DNA from 2 places in the Gottfriedia sp. NPDC056225 genome. Region 2 is predicted to be linked to the other one. Evidence: predicted binding sites of a transcription regulator. Region 2 holds the regulator's gene; the other holds the start of a gene.
The links. Region 2 encodes CtsR, which represses protease genes until heat stress. Its sites were predicted from a motif close to ATGGTCAATAAAGGTCAAACA; they were not measured.

Region 1 (6,254 bases), on a different contig from region 2:
TCTAACACAGCTTCACCATTCATCAATCCATAATGTACCGGATTAATAGTATCTACTGGAATCCCCTTAGGTTCAGCCAGCTTCTTCATCTCTGAGGCAAGATAACGAACCTGTGGTCCAAGTAGTAATACATCCGCTTTAGCTAAATTTTCTTTCGCTTCATCACCAGCAACGGCCCATATGTTGGCCTGAATACCTTTTGCCTTTGCTGCTTGTTCCATCTTTGTGACCAGTAGACTAGTTGACATACCTGCTGAACATACTAATAGAATATTCATTCTCCACCTCCTGCAAAATTTACCCGACCATTGTAGCGCTTACATTTTTACAAATAATGACAAAAGAATTACGCGATACAAGGACAAGTTTTATAATCAATTTAAGTATTGCAAAATCTGTGCCAATTTTCTAAAAAATCTATTTATTTCAAAATCCAATAAAAAAACCTTGAGAAATCAAGGTTTTTAAAACTAATCATTTTTATTAAATTTTAGTGTTTCATTTGTGTGTAGCCATAAATCGTACTGTGTTAGCTAAAAGATAGTAGTGTGTTGGCGAATTAATGCGAAACACCCTTATCAAACCGAAAGTGTGTTATACAACAACACATTAAAATTATTCTTCAACTGTCAAATGAGCTTTACAAAATTCGAATACTTCTTTTTCTTCATCTTCTTCTAAATCAAAATCTAAATAACTATTTGATTCAGCCTCGAACAAATCGTATTTAATTAATCTAGACTGGGCACCATTTACTCCAAAAAGTACTTTTATGTATATCCCTTTTTCATTATATAATTCATCATCCTCTGGTACATCGATATAAAGAATAAACTCATATCGATCCCCTTCAATAATGCCAAATGGATCTTTTATTTCTTCTACAGTGTATTCTGCAATAGTTAACACAAAAACATTCCCTTCAATATTAATATGTACTATTATACACAAAGAAATGAACAAAAAGAAAGACGCCTGCCGCAGCAGACGTCTTGATGCGTTTGAGGCGAGAGACCGGGCGGCCACATCCGCGCGTTTAGCTTGCGCATATCTCTCGTCTTACTCAAATTAGCTCATCGCAATAAGTAATATAACATATATTTTTGAAAAATGGTAGAGGAAAAAAATTCAAGCTATTAAGAACCTCATGCCAAATCATTTAGAATCACGCGACACTATTATCCTTAGTATTGTTTTGGCGTTAAACATCCTCAATTTTATATACAGAATTTAATGATTTTCAGGTCGATACAGTATTTTTTCTTTTTAACTGTTGAATACAGTTTATATGTTTCCTTGAATTTTAGTTCATTTTCCATTTCTTCTTTATTGAATTTTGCTAGTTCCTCGAAAAACCATGAATTTATATCCATTTTGAAAGCCTCCTTTTTCTTACTTTAAATATATGACAGTAAGGTAAAGGAACCCATTCTTCATTGGATGGAGTTTTATTACATCTTTAGTTGTAGGTTAGAAGAAGGAGGATTATCAGTAGAAAAAAATAAAAGCCGATTGATATAACTTCTGTTTTTAAACAGATTATATCAATCGGCTTTTTACTTTTTAGCGCGCTCGACAGGATTCGAACCTGCGACACACGGTACCGGAAACCGATGCTCTATCCACTGAGCTACGAACGCATAATTTCTTATAAAGGTACATGATATATTTTGTATTGGTTAGTCCTAGGTCAATTATATCTTTAGAAAGTTCTGACTGCAATGTTTTAGGTCTGTTTTTGGGTATGAAAATATTCTAAGAGTATGAAAAAGAAGAAGATGCGCTTTGGGTGCATCCTCTTCTTTAGTTACCATTTTATAGGTTTTCACCGTTTGTTTTGATGACTTGTTGGTACCAGTAAAAGCTTTTTTTCTTGAGTCTTTTTAATGTACCTTTTCCTTCGTTGTCTTTGTCTACGTATATATATCCGTAGCGTTTTTTCATTTCACCGGTTCCTGCACTTACAAGATCAATTGGTCCCCAGCTTGTGTAGCCAATGATTTCGACACCGTCTTGGATCGCTTCGGACATTTCTTTAAAATGTGAGTTTAAATAATTGATTCGGTAGTCATCATTAATTGTGTCGTTGTCTTCAATTACATCAATTGCTCCTAGGCCATTTTCCACAATAAATAATGGTTTTTGGTAACGGTCGTATAATTGATTACATGTTATTCGTAATCCTTTAGGATCGATTTGCCATCCCCACTCTGAGGCTTTTAAGTATGGATTTTTTATAGAGGCAAAGATATTTCCTTCAGTTAATTGACTTAATACTTCCGGGTCAGTACTAGCGCAACGACTTGCATAATAACTGAAACCGATATAGTCCACTGTGTTATTTTTTAATAGCTCTTCATCATCTTTTTCCATTACTATATGTAAATCATTTTCTCTGAAATATCGTTTAGCATACCCAGGGTATTCCCCTCTTGATTGAACATCAATGAAAAAATAGGATTCTCGGTCTTTTTCCATTGAGTTCCATACATCGTTTGGATGACAAGTATATGGAAATGTTGCACCCGCCGCTAGCATACAGCCAATTTGGCTATTTGGAATAATTTCATGACATGCTTTTACAGCTAAAGCACTAGCTACAAGTTGATGATGTGCCGCTTGGTAAAGAACTTGGTCTTTATCCTCACCTTCTTTAAGAATAATACCTGCTCCAATAAAAGGTGCATGTAATAGCATGTTTATTTCATTAAATGTCATCCAATACTTAACTTTGTTTTTATATCTTTCAAAGATAGTTCTTGTATACCTCTCATAAAAGTTGATCATTTCTCTATTTTTCCAACTACCGTATTTCTCTACTAAATGGACTGGCACATCAAAATGGCAAGTCGTGACAACTGGTTCAATATTATATTTTAATAACTGATCAAAAACATCATCATAGAATTGGAGACCCTCTTCATTTGGTAATTCTTCATCTCCGTTAGGAAAAATCCTTGCCCATGCAATTGATAACCTTAAACATTTAAATCCCATTTCAGCAAACAGTGCAATATCATCTTTATAACGATGGTAGAAATCAATTGCTTCATGTGAAGGATAGTAAACTCCTTCTTTTAATGTTAAAGAGTCTATATTCCCTAACATAAACGAAAATCGTTCTTTACCAGTCGGTAATAAATCTACAGTTGTTAACCCTTTACCACCTTCTAAGTAAGCACCCTCTGCTTGGTTTGCTGCAATTGCACCACCCCAAAGAAAATTTGTTGGAAATGCGGAATGTAACTTATTCAATTTGGATCTCCTCCTCTAGTAACTTTGTCTACTTTAACTCGATTGTATTTTCTAAGAAGCATTCCTGAAGAAATTGAATTTTACTTAAAAAAAATCCTTTTAGAATCTTTTCTATATCTAGTCCTACTCTCCTGCTCTTCGTAGTTTATTAGAATTTATACTACTCAAAAGAAAATCTAAATAAAGTTACGTTTAATAATAGGAAAAGTCGTTAATGATGTTGAAGTATTAGATAATCAATATGTTATAAAAGGTCAATTTTTTTTAGGTTAAAGAATACATAAATAAAGCATCTCTTTTATTTGACCTTTTCTGACCTTAAAGGTATTATTGTATTAATCAATCTATTGTTTAAACAAGGAGGAGAAAAAATGAATTTAATCCCTACAGTTATTGAACAAACAAGTCGTGGTGAGCGTGCGTATGATATTTACTCTCGTCTTTTAAAAGACCGCATAATCATGTTAGGTAGTGCAATCGATGATAACGTAGCTAACTCGATCGTGTCACAACTTTTATTTTTAGCAGCAGAAGATCCAGATAAGGATATTTCATTATACATTAATAGCCCAGGAGGAAGTATTACTGCTGGTATGGCTATTTATGATACGATGAATTTCATTAAGCCTCAAGTATCTACAATTTGTATTGGTATGGCTGCTTCAATGGGTGCTTTCTTATTATCTGCTGGGGAAAAAGGTAAGAGATATGCTCTTCCGAATGCAGAAGTTATGATTCACCAACCATTAGGTGGTGCTCAAGGTCAAGCTACTGAAATCGAAATTGCAGCTAAACGTATCTTGTTCTTACGCGATAAATTAAACAAAATTCTTGCTGATCGTACTGGTCAACCATTAGATACGATTGAGCGTGATACTGAGCGTGATAACTTTATGACTGCAGACCGTGCTTTAGAATACGGATTAATTGATAAAGTAATTTCTAATACTGCAGCTATTAAATAATAATTAAAAAACTAGTCGTGATTTTCCGGCTAGTTTTTTTTGTATAAAAAAATTGGACATCCATCTATGTGAATGCCCAATAACATTAAATTTCTTCTCCAATAAAGTCCATTACTGCTTCCATTGCTTCAACTTCATCGTCACCAGTAACAGTAATTACTATTTCTTCTCCATGTGGTACAGCAAGACTCATAACGCCCATAATACTTTTTACGTTCACTTGTTTACCTTTATATGCTAGTAATACTTCTGAACGAAATCTTGTAGCGACTTGAACAAATTGTGCCGCTGGACGAGCCTGTATTCCAGTTTCTAATAGTACTCTCCCTTTTTTCTCAATCATTTTTTTACCTCTTAACTTATTTATTTTATTTTTATTGGTTCCCCTGCTCTTAGCTTATCAGCAATTTCATCAATTTTACGTAAACGATGATTAATTCCGGATTTGCTAATTGCACCGCTAGAAACCATTTCTCCTAATTCTTTTAATGTTACATCCTCATACGCTACTCTAAGTTCAGCAATTTCACGGAGCTTTGGCGGTAATATATCTAATCCGACGGAGCTTTGGATATAACGAATATTTTCAATTTGTCTGAAGGCTGCGCTAATTGTTTTATTTAAGTTCGCAGTTTCACAATTTACTAGACGATTAACACTGTTTCTCATGTCTCTTACAATACGGATATCTTCAAACCTTAATAAGGCTGAATGAGCACCAGCAATGTTTAAAAACTCAGTGATTTTTTCTGCTTCCTTTAAATAAGTGATATAGCCTTTTCGTCTCTCTAATGTCTTCGCATTTAACCCGAATTCATTCATTAGACGGCAAATTTCTTCTGTATGCTCTTTATAAAGCGAAAAAATTTCTAAGTGATATGAAGATGTTTCTGGATTATTCACTGAACCACCAGCTAGAAAAGCACCTCTTAAGTAGGAGCGTTTGCAACACTTCTTTTCAATTAGTTCTTTTGCTATTTCATTCGTAAAAGTAAACCCTTCGCCTGTTATATAAAGATCATTTAAAATATGCTTAGCTTCTTCTTTTATTCGAACAATATAGACATTGTTCTTTTTAAGACGCATTTTTTTACGAACGAGTAATTCAACGTCCACATCATAAACACGTTTAATTAATACATATATTCTTCTAGCAATAGCTGCATTTTCAGTAACTACATCTACAATAAATTGGCGATTTGCAAATGATAATGAACCGTTCATACGAATTAAAGAAGACAGTTCCGATTTTGAACAACAATCTTTAATTTCTATTGTTGTTAACTCTTTTTTCGTTTCTGATGCAAAGGACATTTGAATCACCCCCTCCTTCGAACACTAAATATTTTTCATTATTCTTTTATTTTAGTCGGGATAAGGTCACATAAAATTTCTGCTAACTTTACAGTATCATGCCTGATTACATTATCATCATATTTAACGATTGACTTATGAACGACTTCTAGTTTTAAAGCATTTAGCTCATTCAAATCCGGTTTTACTTGTTGAGCATGTTCTTCTTTATAAAGTTCTAAAATGTTCTTTGGCATTGTACCTTCATTTACGATAATCGTATCGATAAAGCTTGAGTCTAAGTGTTCATACAAAGCTTTTACGTGATCACTAGCCGTATAATGCAATGTCTCACCAGCTTGAGTCATAACATTACATACATATACTTTTTTAGCTTTTGAGGCTACAACTGCCTTCCCAATTTTAGTAACTAATAGATTTGGTAGAATACTCGTGTATAAGCTACCTGGTCCAATTACAATTAAATCTGCTCGTTCTATTTCATCAATGGCTTCTTTTAAAGGTTCAACATTACTTGGAGCTAAAAATACTCTCTTAATTTTTTTACCTGAATACGGGATTTTAGATTCACCCGAAACAATTGTGCCATCTTCTAGTTCCGCTTTTAATACAACACTTTGGTTAGCAGCTGGAATAACTTTCCCTCTTACATTTAATACTCTTCTCATTTCAATGATTGCACGATAAAAATCGCCTGTAATGGCAGTCATTGCACTTAAC
Region 2 (6,254 bases):
AATTGAGATGAAACCTGTAAGAGCATCGTAGATTTACCAATTCCAGGATCACCACCAATTAAAACTAATGAACCTAAAACGATTCCACCGCCTAATACGCGGTTAAACTCTTCGAAGGAAGTTCCAATACGAGTTTCATTGCCTAATTCAACTTCCATAATCGAAATAGGTCTAGTCCCTTCTGTTGTAGCATTTGTATTAAAAGTTAACCTCCTAGAACTAGGCGGTTGTTCGATAAACTCAACCATTGTATTCCACTCATTACATGCAGGACACTTTCCGACCCACTTAACCGATTCGCACCCACATGATTGACACACGAATTTAGTTTTCTTTTTAGCCATATGTATAGTACCTCTTTTGTTACATGATTTTCTATATTAATAGAGTATGTATTCTAAGTATATCCTAACGCTTTTTTGATATAAGAAAAAGGGCTTCACGCCCTTTTTCACAAATTAGATAACTTTACAATCAAATGTTCAAAATTCCTTCACAAAAAGACATGAACTTTATCACTACTTATTGATTTACAGTTTCAACCGCTGGTTTAATAACATACTCGTTATCCTGTACATCAAGAACGACCTTTCGACCTTTCTCAATATTACCTTTTAATAACTCTTCAGATAAACGATCTTCTACTTGTTTTTGAATCGCTCTTCTTAATGGACGAGCACCATATTCAGCATCGAATCCTTCATCAGAAATTTTATCGATCGCTGCATCTGACAACTCTAAATCAATTTCTTGTTCTTTTAAACGTTTCGTTAAGCTATTAACCATTAAGTGAACAATCTCTTTAATATGTTTCTTCTCTAATGAATGGAATACAATTGTTTCATCAATACGGTTTAGGAATTCTGGACGGAATGCTTTTTTCAGTTCCTCCAATACTTTCCCTTTCATATCTTTATAATCTTTTTCACCATCATTAATATTGAATCCAACATATTTATTTGTTTTTAAAGCACTTGCCCCGACATTTGATGTCATGATCACAAGCGTATTTCTAAAATCAACTGTACGTCCTTTTGAATCAGTTAAACGGCCATCCTCTAATACTTGAAGTAAGATATTAAACACATCCGGATGAGCTTTCTCAATTTCATCTAGTAAAATTACTGAGTAAGGTTTACGTCTAACTTTCTCAGTTAATTGACCGCCTTCATCGTATCCTACATATCCTGGAGGTGCCCCTACTAAACGAGAAGTTGCGTGTTTTTCCATGTACTCTGACATATCAATTCGAATCATTGCATCTTCATCACCGAAAATTGTTTCAGCTAATGCACGCGCTAATTCTGTTTTACCTACCCCTGTAGGCCCTAGGAAAATAAATGAACCTATCGGACGCTTTGGATCCTTTAATCCCGCTCTAGCACGTCGTACAGCTTTAGAAACTGCTACAACAGCCTCTTCTTGACCAATTAATCGCTTATGAAGAACACTTTCCATATTTAACAGTTTATCTGCCTCTGTTTGTGCTAATTTTGTAACTGGGATATTCGTCCATGATGACACAACATTTGCGATATCTTCTACAGTTACTTCAGAATTTTCTTTGCCTTGTTTTTCTTTCCACTGACGTTTCGTATCTTCTAATTGTTCACGTAGCCTTTGTTCAGAATCTCTTAATGATGCTGCTTTTTCAAACTCTTGACTTTGAACAGCTGCATCTTTTTCTTTGCGAACTTCTTCTAACTTTAATTCTAACTCTTTTAAGTTCGGCGGTGTTGTAAAGCTACGTAAACGTACTTTAGATCCTGCCTCATCAATTACGTCAATCGCTTTATCCGGTAAGAAACGGTCTGTAATATATCGGTCTGATAGTTTTACAGCTTCAATAATTGATTGATCAGAAATTGATACTCTATGATGCGCCTCATATCGGTCACGTAAACCTTGAAGAATTTGAATTGACTCTTCTACGCTTGGTTGGTCGACTTGAATTGGTTGGAAGCGACGCTCTAATGCAGCATCCTTTTCAATATATTTTCGGTATTCATCAATTGTTGTAGCGCCGATACATTGTAGTTCACCACGTGCTAATGATGGCTTTAAGATATTAGAAGCATCAATTGCACCTTCAGCTCCACCTGCACCAATTAATGTATGAAGTTCATCAATGAAAAGAATAATATTACCAGCTTGGCGAATTTCATCCATTACCTTTTTCAAACGGTCTTCAAATTCACCACGGTACTTAGTTCCTGCTACTACAGTACCCATATCAAGAGTCATTACTCGTTTATCTCTTAAAATTTCTGGCACTTCATTATTAACAATTTGCTGAGCCAACCCTTCCGCAATTGCAGTTTTACCTACACCTGGCTCACCAATTAATACTGGATTATTTTTTGTACGACGACTTAATACTTCAATAACTCGTTGAATTTCTTTACTACGTCCAATTACTGGATCTAAGCGGCCTTCTCTAGCCGATACTGTTAAATCACGAGCTAAGCTGTCTAATGTTGGAGTATTTGCTTGGTTTGCAGAACCATTTTGATGATTAGACGAACTTTCATTACTCCCTAACAATTGAAGGACTTGTTGGCGAGCTTTATTTAAGCTAACACCAAGATTATTTAATACTCTTGCTGCTACACCTTCTCCTTCTCTAATTAGACCTAATAGAATATGTTCTGTTCCTACATAAGAATGGCCTAATTTACGAGCTTCATCCATTGATAATTCAATTACTTTTTTAGCTCTCGGTGTGTAATGAACTGTTTGAGCTACTCCTTGGCCGCGTCCTATTAATGTTTCTACTTCTTGTTGCACTTTTTCTGGACTTAATCCAAGAGCAAGTAATGCCTTTGCTGCAATACCTTCTCCTTCACGAACAAGCCCTAGTAAAATATGTTCTGTACCTATATTTGAGTGTCCAATTCGGATTGCCTCTTCTTGAGAAAGAGCTAATACTTTTTGAGCACGTTCTGTAAATCGACCAAACATCATAATTGGTTCCTCCCATATAATTAATTATTTTTATCAGATAGTCTTTCGCGTATTAGTGATGCCCTCTTAATATCCCTTTCCTCAGGAGTAAGTTGATCACCTACGAATTGTTGTAAAATACCTGGTTGAGTTAATATCATTAATTCATGTAAAAAGTTTTTAGATAAACCTTGAATTAATCCTAAATCAATCCCTAATTGTACGTCTGATAAACATTTAGCACTTTCCTTTGTCTCTATTATTCTCCCGTACTTCAAAGTACCGAGAGAACGAAAAACTCGATCCTCTAAGCGAATTAAGGAGGTTCTGGCAAGTGCGTCTCTTGCTGATTTTTCATGTTTTATCAGTTGTTGTACAATTGTCGTTAAATCTTCTATTATCTCTTCTTCCGATTTCCCTAAAGTAATTTGATTTGAAATCTGAAAGATATTACCTAAAGCTTCGCTACCTTCACCGTAAATTCCTCTTACAACTAATCCAAGTTGATTAATTGTAGGAATTAATCGGTTAAATTGTTTTGTTATGACTAGCGCCGGAAGATGCATCATCACTGAAGCTCTCAATCCGGTACCAACATTTGTAGGGCAGCTCGTTAAGTAGCCTATTGTTTCATCAAAAGCATATTCAAGCTGACTCTCTATATAATTATCAATATGATTCGCTTGAGTAAGTGCCTCTCTAAGTTGTAACCCAGGAAATAAAGCCTGAATACGTAAATGATCTTCTTCATTTATCATTATGCTAATTTGTTCATCTTGAGATAGTATACATGAGCCATGTACGGACTCTTGAACTAAATTAGGACTTATTAAATGCTTCTCAATTAGTACTCTCTTCTCTACTGGTTCTAACTTATTAATTTCAATATATTCAAAAGGTCCATTTGGTAAAGCTGTACTACCTTCAAAATAATGTTTAACTAAATGACAAATTTCTTTAGCTTTATCTTGGCTAAGTAGCGATGGGTACAAATATGCATTAAAGTTTCTAGCTAACCTAATACGGCTGCTTAAGACTATATCGTCATCAGGACCTTCTTGTTTCATCCATGGACTAATTGCCTCATTAATAATACGGTCAATAGACATAATTTACTCCACCTCCTTTTGAAGGGCTTGTAAATCTCTTTCAAGATCACGGATCTCATCCCGAACCTTAATTGCCTGCTCAAAATTCTCACTATCAATAAAATTTTTCATTTGAGACTTCAAATCTTGTAGCTTTCTCTTTAAAGAGATAGTCCCATTTATCTTTTGAGGTAACTTACCTGTGTGCGTTGCATTACCGCTATGAATTCTTTTAACAATTGGTTTCATCTGATCCATAAATGTTTCATAACAAGTTGAACAACCTAAACGTCCAATCTTAGTAAACTTTTGAAAAGTCATCTTGCATCTAGGACATTCAATATGTGGATCATGATGAATTTTATTTTTCTTCATTTCATAAATACCAGTATTTCCTTTAAACAATCCAGCTAACAGATCATTTACAGAATAACCACCTATTTCAGAAAAAATATATTTATTGTTTGATTCAGTTGCACATTTCTCACATAGGCGTATATCTGTTTTTTCACCATTAATAATTTTAGAATAGTGTAATGTTGCCGGACGTTCTTGACATTCTTGACAAATCATTATGGGCAACCTCCATACTCTATTTAAACTTTAAGCTTCTTAGCATTGCTTTGAACATTCTTGCTCTTAACTCATCTCGATAAGGTAAATTTACCATTATTACTGAACGGTCTAATACGCTTAACATCATCTTGGCTTCACGTTGGGTAATTACACTATTCTCAAGCAGTAATCGAATATAGTCTTCAGAGCTAGACTGTGCAATATTACTACTAAAGCTGTCTAATATTTGATCAATTACACTCGCTTTATCATGAAATTGCACTTTAATAATTCGAATATACCCTCCTCCACCACGTTTACTTTCAACTACGTATCCTCGTTCTAAAGTGAATCTTGTATTTATTACATAATTTATTTGAGAAGGAACACAGTCGAATTTATTCGCTATTTCACTTCTTTTTATTTCGACATAATCTTTATCTGATATGTCAAAGTAGTGCATTAGATATTGTTCAATGATATCTGATATGTTTTTCATCTATTTACCACCTTTACTGACTTTGACTATCTTTGACTATTATTATATTCCTTTCATAAAAAAATTCAACTATTATCTCTTTATCATTTTTTCCAAACTACTTTGCTCTTAATCTTTTTTTGTACGATTAAGAAAGTATAAATTGGAAGCGGTCAAGAAAGACGATATAGTTTCCGATTTTACGCATTAAGTATATGTACCATTACTCTTCTTTTTTCACCTACAGGCTTGCTAATCGGTCAGCATTATTTATCAGTATAAATATATATATGTTTAACATTTCTTTTAAGAAGCTTTTTTTCCTCTAGATTTTACTAAAAAAATTACTTAGACGAGTAGCAATTGTAAAATTGTTGACAATTTATTGCACAAAAAAACATCAGCCTAATAGCTGATGTTTTTGTTTTAACCAGGCGACGTTCTACTCTCACAGGGGGAAACCCCCAACTACCATCGACGCAAAAGAGCTTAACTGCCGTGTTCGGTATGGGAACGGGTGTGACCTCTTTGCCATAATCACCTGATTTACCTGAGTTGTACTTCGTACCCTCAAAACTAGATAATGTCATTATCAAACTTGTTAGTTAAGTCCTCGACCGATTAGTATCAGTCAGCTCCACATGTCACCATGCTTCCACCTCTGACCTATCAACCTGATCGTCTCTCAGGGGTCTTACTAGCTTAACGCTATGGGAAATCTCATCTTGAGGGGGGCTTCATGCTTAGATGCTTTCAGCACTTATCCCTTCCACACATAGCTACCCAGCCATGCTCTTGGCAGAACAACTGGTACACCAGCGGTGTGTCCATCCCGGTCCTCTCGTACTAAGGACAGCTCCTCTCAAATTTCCTGCGCCCACGACGGATAGGGACCGAACTGTCTCACGACGTTCTGAACCCAGCTCGCGTACCGCTTTAATGGGCGAACAGCCCAACCCTTGGGACCGACTACAGCCCCAGGATGCGATGAGCCGACATCGAGGTGCCAAACCTCCCCGTCGATGTGGACTCTTGGGGGAGATAAGCCTGTTATCCCCGGGGTAGCTTTTATCCGTTGAGCGATGGCCCTTCCATGCGGAACCACCGGATCACTAAGCCCGACTTTCGTCCCTGCTCGACTTGTAGGTCTCGCAGTCAAGCTCCCTTATGCCTTTACACTCTTCGAATGA

Region 1: the regulator CtsR is predicted to act here: its motif matches at 3,555-3,575, upstream of clpP (ATP-dependent Clp endopeptidase proteolytic subunit ClpP).

Annotation. Positions count from the first base shown of each region.
Region 1 covers NZ_JBHJTJ010000001.1:39,091-45,344, forward strand. Annotated here, with positions in the region: gene ACFCYN_RS00180 (PTS sugar transporter subunit IIB) at 1-278, opposite strand, end outside; gene ACFCYN_RS00185 (DUF6509 family protein) at 616-909, opposite strand; gene ACFCYN_RS00190 (hypothetical protein) at 1,218-1,373, opposite strand; tRNA gene ACFCYN_RS00195 (tRNA-Arg) at 1,568-1,640, opposite strand; gene ACFCYN_RS00200 (6-phospho-beta-glucosidase) at 1,816-3,255, opposite strand; gene clpP (ATP-dependent Clp endopeptidase proteolytic subunit ClpP) at 3,627-4,220, shown strand; gene ACFCYN_RS00210 (HPr family phosphocarrier protein) at 4,306-4,563, opposite strand; gene whiA (DNA-binding protein WhiA) at 4,584-5,534, opposite strand; gene ACFCYN_RS00220 (gluconeogenesis factor YvcK family protein) at 5,573-6,254, opposite strand, start outside.
Region 2 covers NZ_JBHJTJ010000025.1:415-6,668, reverse strand. Annotated here, with positions in the region: gene radA (DNA repair protein RadA) at 1-344, opposite strand, end outside; gene clpC (ATP-dependent protease ATP-binding subunit ClpC) at 523-2,964, opposite strand; gene mcsB (protein-arginine kinase McsB) at 2,985-4,052, opposite strand; gene mcsA (protein-arginine kinase activator protein McsA) at 4,056-4,604, opposite strand; gene ACFCYN_RS15910 (CtsR family transcriptional regulator) at 4,624-5,085, opposite strand; rRNA gene rrf (5S ribosomal RNA) at 5,494-5,609, opposite strand; partial or broken rRNA gene ACFCYN_RS15900 (23S ribosomal RNA) at 5,666-6,254, opposite strand, start outside.